Regions from separate parts of the Ponticoccus litoralis genome, predicted to be linked through region 2. Evidence: riboswitches for the same ligand, from Rfam matches in the RefSeq annotation. Region 2 holds a riboswitch; the other holds the start of a gene.
What was found. Region 2 has a riboswitch for cobalamin ahead of ABFB10_RS06915 (DUF1636 family protein). Riboswitches for the same ligand answer to the same signal wherever they lie in the genome.
Positions count from the first base shown of each region.

Region 1: linked by a shared signal. The riboswitch ahead of nrdH (glutaredoxin-like protein NrdH) and the one ahead of ABFB10_RS06915 (DUF1636 family protein) in region 2 are both predicted to bind cobalamin.

Region 1 covers NZ_JBDNCH010000004.1:137,533-142,410, forward strand. Annotated here, with positions in the region: gene nrdE (class 1b ribonucleoside-diphosphate reductase subunit alpha) at 1-1,773, opposite strand, end outside; gene nrdI (class Ib ribonucleoside-diphosphate reductase assembly flavoprotein NrdI) at 1,755-2,171, opposite strand; gene nrdH (glutaredoxin-like protein NrdH) at 2,188-2,409, opposite strand; cobalamin riboswitch at 2,504-2,697, opposite strand; cobalamin riboswitch at 3,085-3,276, shown strand; gene ABFB10_RS21310 (hypothetical protein) at 3,260-3,385, shown strand; gene ABFB10_RS21315 (ABC transporter substrate-binding protein) at 3,481-4,434, shown strand; gene ABFB10_RS21320 (FecCD family ABC transporter permease) at 4,443-4,878, shown strand, end outside.
Region 2 covers NZ_JBDNCH010000002.1:1,194,291-1,199,168, forward strand. Annotated here, with positions in the region: partial or broken gene cobN (cobaltochelatase subunit CobN) at 1-951, opposite strand, end outside; gene cobW (cobalamin biosynthesis protein CobW) at 984-2,036, opposite strand; gene ABFB10_RS06915 (DUF1636 family protein) at 2,033-2,428, opposite strand; cobalamin riboswitch at 2,509-2,713, opposite strand; gene cobO (cob(I)yrinic acid a,c-diamide adenosyltransferase) at 2,747-3,370, shown strand; gene ABFB10_RS06925 (FAD-dependent oxidoreductase) at 3,755-4,878, opposite strand, start outside.

The DNA.
Region 1 (4,878 bases), on a different contig from region 2:
GATGTAGCTGATCGAGCCGGTGGGCGGCACCGCCTGCAGGTTGCGATTGTACAGCCCGTGCGTCATCACGTCCTTCTTGAGCGCGACCCAGTCCTTCTTGCCCGGCAGCTCGATGCCGAACCGCTTGAACAGCGCCTTCACGGATGGCTGCTCGGGGCGCCAGCTGCGGTCGGTATACTTGTCGAAATAACTGCCGTCGGCATAGGCCGAGGTCTCGAACCCCTTGAAGCTGCGGCCCTTTTTCTGCGCCAGCCGGCAAGAGGCGGTCAACGCGTGGAACAGGATGGCGGCGAAATAGGCGCTGGTGAATTCCACGCCTTCGGGGCTGCCGTACTGGATATGCTCGCGCGCAAGGAAGCCGTGCAGGTTCATCTGCCCAAGCCCGATGGCGTGGCTTTCGTCGTTGCCCTTGCGGATCGAGGGCACCGAGTCGATGGCCGACATCTCGGACACCGCGTTCAGCGCCCGGATCGCGGTGCCGACAGAGGCGCCCAGATCGCCGCCATCCATGGCCCGCGCGATGTTCATGGACCCGAGGTTGCAGGAGATGTCGGTGCCCATGTGCGCATAGCTGAGGTCGTCGTTGAACTCCGACGGCTCGTTCACCTGAAGGATCTCGGAGCAGAGGTTCGACATGGTGATCCGGCCCGCGATCGGGTTCGCGCGGTTCACCGTGTCCTCGAACATGATGTAGGGATAGCCGCTTTCGAACTGGATTTCGGCCAGCGTCTGGAAGAAGGCGCGCGCGTTGATCTTCTTCTTGCGGATCTTCGGGTTGTCGACCATCTCGGCGTATTTTTCGGTCACCGAGATTTCCGAGAAGGCACAGCCGTAGACCCGTTCGACGTCGTGCGGCGAAAAGAGATACATGTCCTCGTTGCGCTTCGCCAGCTCGAAGGTCACGTCGGGGATCACCACGCCAAGCGACAGCGTCTTGATGCGGATCTTCTCGTCGGCGTTCTCGCGCTTGGTGTCGAGGAAGCGCAGGATGTCCGGGTGATGCGCGTGCAGATAGACCGCGCCCGCACCCTGCCGGGCGCCCAGCTGGTTGGCGTAGCTGAAGCTGTCCTCCAGCAGTTTCATCACCGGGATGACGCCCGAGGACTGGTTCTCGATCCCCTTGATGGGCGCGCCGTACTCGCGGATGTTGGTCAGCATCAGGGCCACGCCACCGCCGCGCTTGGACAGTTGCAGGGCCGAGTTGATGCCGCGCCCGATGCTTTCCATGTTGTCTTCCAGCCGCAGCAGGAAGCAGGACACGAATTCGCCCCGCGCGGTCTTGCCGGCGTTCAGGAAGGTCGGCGTCGCGGGCTGGAACCGGCCCGAGAGGATTTCCTCCATCAGCTGCATGGCCAGCGTCTCATCGCCCTGCGCCAGCGCCAGCGCGTTCATCACGACGCGGTCTTCGTAGCGTTCGAGGAACCGCTGCCCGTCGCGGGTCTTCAGCGTGTAGGAGGTGTAATACTTGAACGCGCCAAGGAAGGTCGGAAAGCGGAACTTCTTGGCAAAGGCGGCCTCCCAGATCCTGCGCAGGAAGTCCCGGGGATACTGTTCCAGAACCTGCGCCTCATAGTAACCCTCGTCGACGAGGTAGCCCAGCTTCTCTTCCAGCGAATGGAAGAAGACCGTGTTCTGGTTCACATGTTGCAGGAAGTACTGCCGCGCCGCCATGCGGTCGGCTTCGAACTGGATGTTGCCCTCTGCGTCGTAGAGGTTCAGCATCGCGTTCAGCGCGTGGTAATCAAGGCCTTGGGTCAGGCTGGCGTCAAGCATCGGGTTCCCCAGAAGGTTTGCAGCCCGTCACGAACACGGGCGATGTCGGCGTCGGTCCCCGCGAGTTCGAACCGGTAGAGCACGGGCACGTTGCATTTTCGGGCGATGACCTGTCCGGCCATCGCGAATGTCTCTCCGAAGTTCCGGTTGCCGCTGGCGATCACGCCGCGCAGCAGGGTCCGGTTCGCTTCGATGTTCAGAAACCGGATCACCGGCTTGGCCACCGCGCCGCGCCCCGCCCCGTCCGCGTAGGTCGGACAGATCAGCACGAAGGGCGCGGTCATCAGCGGCGGCGCGGCATCGCCGCGCAGGGGCAGCCGGGTGGCGGGAAGGCCGAGCCGCTCCACGAACCGGGCCGTGTTGCCCGAGCCGCTGGAAAAATAGGCGAGGCCCCCCATGACCGACCGCCCGGCGTCAGGACAGGCGGCTGATCATGTCGGGACGGAACCCGGCCCAGTGCTCGTCGCCCGCGACGACAACCGGCGCCTGCCGGTATCCAAGCCCGGTGACCAGTTCCATGGCCGCGGCGTCCTCGGTCAGGTCGACGAGGCGGAAATCGATGCCGCGCGCGGTCAGGGCGCGGGTGGTTGCGGTGCATTGCACGCAGGCGGGCTTGGAATAGACGGTGATACTCATGCGGTTGTCCCTTTGCCGGTTTGCTGCCTGTGGGCGAAGCGGACACGGGGACAGGGCCAAACGACCTATCCGCGCGCCCGGGCCCTCCGCCGCGGTCGTCGTTCATGCTCTGGCAGGTCTCCTGACTTGCGGCTCAAACGTTTCCTGTCCGCCTTCCCGGTGCCGTCCGACACCAGTGGAATGGACAGAAACTCGCCGTTTACAGTTGCGGGGGCAGTGCCGGACCCTCACCGGCTTCCCTCTTAGCCGACGAGTCACCCCGCCGGAACCAAAGCAACTGCATATTGCGATCCGGGGCAGGGGGGTGTCAATATATTGAAGGTCGTTTTCCGGGGATAAGTCGACGTCCGGTATCGGCAGGGGCTTTTCGGGTCCGTTATCCTGCCTGTCGCCCGGGCGGGAAGCGGCGGGCCGACCACCGGAGGATGCCCCGTCGCGAAGGCCGGGCTGTGGCGCGCCGGGCCCGGCTTTCCGCGCCCGCTGGTCCTGCGGCGAACAGCGCGCATCCACAAGGCCCCCGCCGCCGCGCGCCGGGCATCGGCCAGCATGCTCCGCGGACGGGCTGTCGGGGGTCCATCAGTTCCAGCGCCACCGAATATCCCGATGCGCCAATGCGTTACCCCCTCACGGCCGGGGACCCGCTGCCTTTGCTGTTGCCGCGGAGCGCGATCTCTGTATCTTCCGGCCTGCCACGGTTCCGCAACGGCGGATGAAAAGGGAACGCAGGACGGGGAGACCCGGGCTGCGGCTGCCCTCGCAACTGTAGGCGGCGAGTTCGCGATCGTGCCACTGGCCCCCGGGCCGGGAAGGGATCATCGAACGTCCGAGCCGCGAGCCGAGGAGACCTGCCATGGCAGACGCAACCGCCGACGAGGGGCTCGGCAGGGTGGCAGCCATGGCCATGGGGCCGGACGCCGAAGGGCGCCGGGTCCGGCGCCGTGATGCACCCCAAGAGCACCTCGGGAAACAAAACTGATCGAGGTGATCGCATGTTGTTCAAATCCACCCTCTTCGCCGCGGCTGTCGCGCTGGCGACCTCGGTGCCCCTTTGGGCCGAAACCATCACCGACGATGTCGGTACGCTCGGTCGAGGTCGATCTTCCGATCCAGCGCGCGGTGATCTTCAACCGCTACTCGGTGGAATTCGCCCGCGCCATCGGCGCCATCGACCAGGTTGTCGGCACCGGCGCCAGCACCTATCGCGACCCGGATTACTGGCCCGAGTTCACCGAGGCCGACGTGGTCGGGCAGGGGCAGAACGAACCGAACTACGAGGCGATCATCGCCAAGAACCCCGACCTGGTGATCCTGCCGCGCAATGGCGTCTACGAAGAGGCGGCGCGCCAGCTGGAACCCTTCGGCATCCCGGTCATGGTCATCACCGCCTGGGACACGCTGAAGCATGTCGAGAACGTCGAGCTGATGGGCAAGCTTTTCGGCCGGGAAGAGCAGGCGGCGGATCTGGTGGATTACTACGTCGGCTACCAGACCCTGCTGGCCGAGCGTCTGGACGGTGTCCCGCCGGTGCCTGTCTACCTCGAGGAAAAGCGCCCGCTCGTGACCGTGACGCCGGGGTCCGGCTGGCATGACATGATCGCCGCCGGCGGGGGCGAGAATGTCTTTGGCGATATCGTCATCGAGGATCAGGCGGCCTCGCGCGGGAACGTCAACGCCTTCACCATCGACCCCGAGGAAATCGTCCAGCGCCAGCCGCAGCTGATCGTCAAGCTGGAGCCGGGTTCCTACACCACGATCCCCGAGGCGCAATACGCGACGACATGGGCCGACCTGACCGGCCGCGAGGAAATCCTGTCCTCTCCGGCGGGGCAAAGCGGCAATGTCCACGTCATCAACTACTACCTCGCGGGCGGGTCGTCCAAGATCACCGGCGCCCTGCAGATCGCCAAATGGGCGCACCCCGAGCTGTTCGCCGATATCGACCCCGAAGAGGCGATGCGCCGGTGGATCGAGGACTTCCAGGGCCTGCCCTACCAGCCCGGCATGACCTATCGGGCCGGGTTCTGAGTGGGTCCATGCGGACCTTGTCGACAGGCGGGGCGGTGCAGGCCGCCCCCAGCGCCACTCCGACCGTCGCCACCGCCGCCTCTGTCGGCGATCTCTATCGCGCGTCCGGCAGGCGGCGCGCCACGGTCGTGGCGCTGTCCTTCGTCCTGCTGATCGTGGCCGCGGCGGCGGTGGCGGTGCGCGGCATCAACGAAACCGGCATCGGCACGCTGGCGCTGGTGGTGCTGGAGCGGCTGAGCTTCGGTCACCTCGATCTGGTAGAGGATGAACAGGCCGCCCGCGTCCTTTTGTTCCTGCGCCTGCCGCGCGTGGTCATGGCCATGGTCGCCGGGGCGGCGCTGTCGGTGTCGGGCGTGCTGATGCAGGCCATCACCCGCAACCCGCTGGTCAGCCCCTATACCATCGGCGTGTCCTCGGCGGCGGGCTTCGGTGCCTCTGTCGCGA
Region 2 (4,878 bases):
CCGAGGTCGCCAGCGCCGCACTGGAACACCGGCACGCCGCCAGCGTCCAGCGGCGAGGCCCCGCCGCCCGAACGCCCGGAAAAGGCGGTCAGGTTCACGATCACCTCCGGCGCCAGCGCCGCCACCTGCCGCCGCAGCCAGCCCGTGGCCTCCGGCGCCTTCAGCGAGGGCACGAAGAGCGCCGCCACCTCGAAGCCCCGCGCCCGCAGGCCCTCCATCACCGCCTCGACCGGCTCCAGGTCCGCCGCCACCGAGGTAAGACCGGTAGAAGACCACCACCGCCCCGGGTTTCTTCTTGGTCAAAATACCGTCGGGGGGCTCGGCCTGTCCGAGCGGGGGGCAGACAGCCCCTCCGGCAATCGCCCCGAAGGCCACCGCCGGACAGCAGACGCCCTCCTCGGGCGTCCATGCGCCGACCTGCGGCAGGCCCTTGGCGCCTCGCACCGGTCCGGCATAAAGCCCCGAGGCCAGCGCCATCTGCGCCAGCGCCGCCTGCGCCGCCACCGCGCCGCCGCTGTCGCAGAGATGCTGCAACCGGCGCAGCGTGGAGACCGGCAGGGTCGAGACCGCGTCCAGCCGCGCATCCACCCGCCCGTCGGCGGGCAGCACCGCCAGCGCGATGCCCTTCTCGCGGCACAGCGCCTCGACCTGTTGCAACCCATAGGCCCAGTAGGGCACGCCGCCGATCAGCCGGATCAGCACACCCTTCGCCCCCGCCAAGGTCTGCTCGACATAGGTGTCGACCGACAGCGGGTGCTTCAGCGCCGCAAGGTTCGCCAGCCGCAGCGCGGGCATCCGCTTCGCGCCGCCGCCGCGATGCCAGCCCGCCGCAAAGGCCCCAAGGTCCGAGTCCGAGAAGGACAGCACCACCAGATCGCCCGGGTCCTGCGCAAGGTCCCGAGGGGTGTCGGCCTCGTCCAGCCCGTGGCTTTCGCGAAAGATGACATGCATGGGCGTGCGGCGGGCCCAAGGCCCGCCCTACATCAGGCGGCGACCGGCGCCGCGCCAAGGATCGCGCGGATCGCCTCGGGCTTCACGTCGTCATGTTCGGCGATGACCACCACCTTCGAGACCCGCGCCTCACCGGGCTTCCACGGGCGGTCGTACTGGTGGCGCACCCGCGCGCCCACCGCCTGTACCAGAAGGCGCATCGGCTTGCCCTTGACGCTGGCATAGCCCTTGACCCGCAGGATGTTCAGCTCGTTCGCCAGCCGCTCGATGGCGGTGACCAGCTGCTCGGGGCTGTCGAGTTCCGGCAGCTCCACCACGATCGACTCGAAATCGTCATGCTCGTGGTCGTCGTGGCCGTCATGATGCGAGGGGCGCGCGTCCATGTCGTCCTCGGCGGCGGCCTCCAGCCCGAGGATGACGCGCGGGTCGACCACACCCTCGGCAACCTCGACCACCGGCAGCACGCGCGGCGCCTCGGCGGCGATGATCGCCTTGGCCCCGGCCACACCCTCGGGACCGGCAAGGTCGGGCTTGGTCAGCAGGATGATGTCGGCGCAGCTGATCTGGTCCTCGAAGACCTCCGACAGCGGTGTTTCGTGATCGAGGCTGTCGTCGGCCAGCCGCTGCGCGTCCACCCGCGCCACGTCGGGGGCGAAGCGGCCCGAGGCCACGGCCTCGGCATCGGCCAGCGCGATCACGCCGTCGACGGTGATCTTCGAGCGGATATCGGGCCAGTCGAAGGCCTTCAGCAGCGGCTTGGGCAGGGCGAGGCCCGAGGTCTCGATCAGGATGTGATCGGGGCGCGGCTCCAGCGCCATCAGCGCCTCGATGGTGGGGATGAAATCGTCGGCCACGGTGCAGCAGATGCAGCCGTTGGCCAGTTCCATGATGTTCTCGGCGGGGCAGTCGGGGATGGCGCAGCCCTTCAGGATCTCGCCATCCACGCCGACATCGCCGAATTCGTTGACGACGACCGCGAGGCGCTTGCCGCCCGGGTTCTGCATCAGGTGGCGGACCAGCGTCGTCTTGCCGGAGCCGAGGAAGCCCGTGATCACGGTGACGGGCAGTTTCGAAAGATCGGTCATTCGGCAGGCTCCTGCGTTTGCGGGGTCAGGGGTGGGATGCGCGCGATGCAGTTGCGCTTGAAGTGCTCGGGACGCTGGCGCCACGGGATCAGCCCGTCCGCCGTCTGGTGATAAAGCGACGCGCCTTCCAGCAGCATGTCGGAATGCGACGCCTCGTCGACATTGCCGAACACATAGGTCCAGCGGTCGCCGCCCCGCAGCGCGACGGTGCAGCCGAGATCGCAGTTCTGCAGGCACTCGACGGCGGTGACGCGCACGCCTTCGGGCGCGTCCCGCGCGGTGATCTCGTCGTACAGACGCTGTCCGGGGCGGCGGTCGTCGGCGGGGACGTCCATGCCCTTGCGGCATTTCACGCAGACAAGCAGTTCGGTCGGGGCAGTGGGCGCGGTCATCGTCTCTCCTGTCCGGGGGGATGACGGGCGCGGCCCTTCGACAGGGACCAATCCCGACACCGGCACACCCCGTCCGGTCTCAAAAGCTCTTCTCGCTGGCAGGTCTCCCGGCTTGCGGATCTCGGGCCTTGCGGCCCAGCGGTCCCCGACCTTCCCGGCGCGATGCCAGTGGCGATGGGGCCCTTTCCGGTTCACGGTCGCGGGGGCGGCTGCGCCTGACCCCGCACGGGGCTGCACATTCCCTTTTCACCTGTTTACACAGGCACCAGCAGGGTGCGAGATGCGCCCATTCGCCCCGAGTTGTCAAGGAGAAGCGCCATGTCCGACACGGTCACCCCCGAAGAGCAGGCCCGCCACGCCGAGAAGATGAAGAAGATCAAGGCGGCGCGCGATCGGATGATGGCAGGCAAGACCGGCGAGAAGGGGCTGATCATGGTCCACACCGGGCCGGGCAAGGGCAAGTCCTCCTCGGGATTCGGCATGGTGATGCGCTGCATCGCCCATGGCATGCCCTGCGCGGTGGTGCAGTTCATCAAGGGCAACTGGATCACCGGCGAGGCCGAGATGATCCGCGAACGCTTTGCCGAGGAATGTCGGTTCTTCGTCTCGGGCGAGGGCTTTACTTGGGAAACCCAGGACAAGGCCCGCGACATCGCCGCCGCTCAGGCCGGGTGGAAGATCGCGAAGGAACAGATCCTCGACCCCGAGATCCGCTTCGTGCTGCTGGACGAGATCAACATCGCGCTGCGCTACGATTACCTCGACATCGACGAGGTGGTCGATTTCCTGCTGCACCAGAAGCCCGAGATGACCCATGTCTGCCTGACCGGCCGCAACGCCAAGCCCGAGCTGATCGAAGCCGCCGACCTGGTGACCGAGATGACGCTGGTCAAGCACCCCTTCCGCGACGGGATCAAGGCGCAGAAGGGGGTGGAGTTCTAGGCTCCCACCGTTCCTAGTGCGGCGTTTCGCGGGCCGGGCAAGGCCAAGCGGGTCGTCGCCCCCTTGGATCGTTTCGCACCAAGGCGCGCAGCGACCGTGCCGCGCGATCCGGCGACCTTGCTCCCGGGTCGGCTCTCCCGGCGGCGCTGCCCAAACGATCCGATGGCCATGCCGGAGCGTTGTCTCTGCCGACAGCCCCGTCCGCCCGTCATCTCTCCCGACGGCCCTGCCCCTGCGTTGCCTCCCCTGCGCGTCTTCCCGTCCGGCGGCGCTGCGCTTGCGTCGCCCCGTCCGGCGGCGGCTGGACGCTGGAGGCAGTCCCGCCGCCCGCCGCGCCCCCGGCCCCATGCCGGGATGCGGTGAAGGGCCCGGGATGCGCGGCGGTCAGATGTCCTTCATCAGCCTCAGCGCATCGTAGATCGCCGCGTGGGTGTTGCGGGCGCTCACCGCGTCACCGATGCGGTAGAGCGCGAAACCCCCGTCCGGGTTGCGCGTCAGCTCCTGCGGCTGGCCGTCGATCAGCGCGTCGTAATCCACCGCGCCGCCGTTCGAGGACAGCGGCTTCAGCTCGAAATACAGCTCGTCCATCGGCAGGGTGCCGTAGTTCACCACCACCTGATCGTAGGTCTTTTCGGTCTTCAGGGCGCTGTAATCGGTGCCGATCACGGCCTTCAGCCGGTTGCCGTCGCGGGTCACGTCCTTGAGGCGGCGGGTCACGGTGAAGGTCACGTCCTTGTCCTGCAACGCGCGCATGTAGGGCACGAGGTTCATCGCCATGATGTCGGGCGCGAAGGTCCGGTCGGGGGTCATGATCTCGACCGTGCTGCCCGCATTGGCGGCAACCTCGGCGGCCATGACACCGGGATGATCGCCGCTTTCGTCGTAGATCAGGATGTTCTGGCCGGGCTTCACGTCGCCCGCGATGATGTCCCAGGCGGTGACGACCAGATCCTGCTCCTTGCCGCTTTCGAAAAGTTCGGTGTTGGGCAGGCCGCCGGTGGCCACGATCACCACGTCGGGGTTCAGGGCAGTGACGTCTTCGGCCTCGGCCCATGTGTTGAAGCGGAATTCCACGTCGCGCGCCGCGCATTGCGCCATGCGCCAGTCGATGATGCTGATCATCTCGCGGCGGCGCGGGTTCAGCGCGGTCAGGCGCACCTGTCCGCCCGGGTCGGGCTGCGCCTCCAGCACCGTCACGGCATGGCCGCGCTCGGCGGCGACGCGCGCCGCCTCGAGCCCGGCGGGACCGGCGCCGACGATCACCACCCGCTTGCGGGTCGACGCCGGTTCGATGGTATGCGGCATGGTCAGTTCGCGGCCCGTGGCGGCGTTGTGGATGCACAAGGCATCGCCCGCCTGATAGATCCGGTCGAGGCAGTAGGTGGCGCCGACGCAGGGGCGGATATCGTCCTCGCGCCCCTCCACGATCTTCTTGACGATATGCGGGTCGGCCATGTGGGCGCGGGTCATGCCCACCATGTCCAGAAGCCCCGCCGCAACCGCATGGC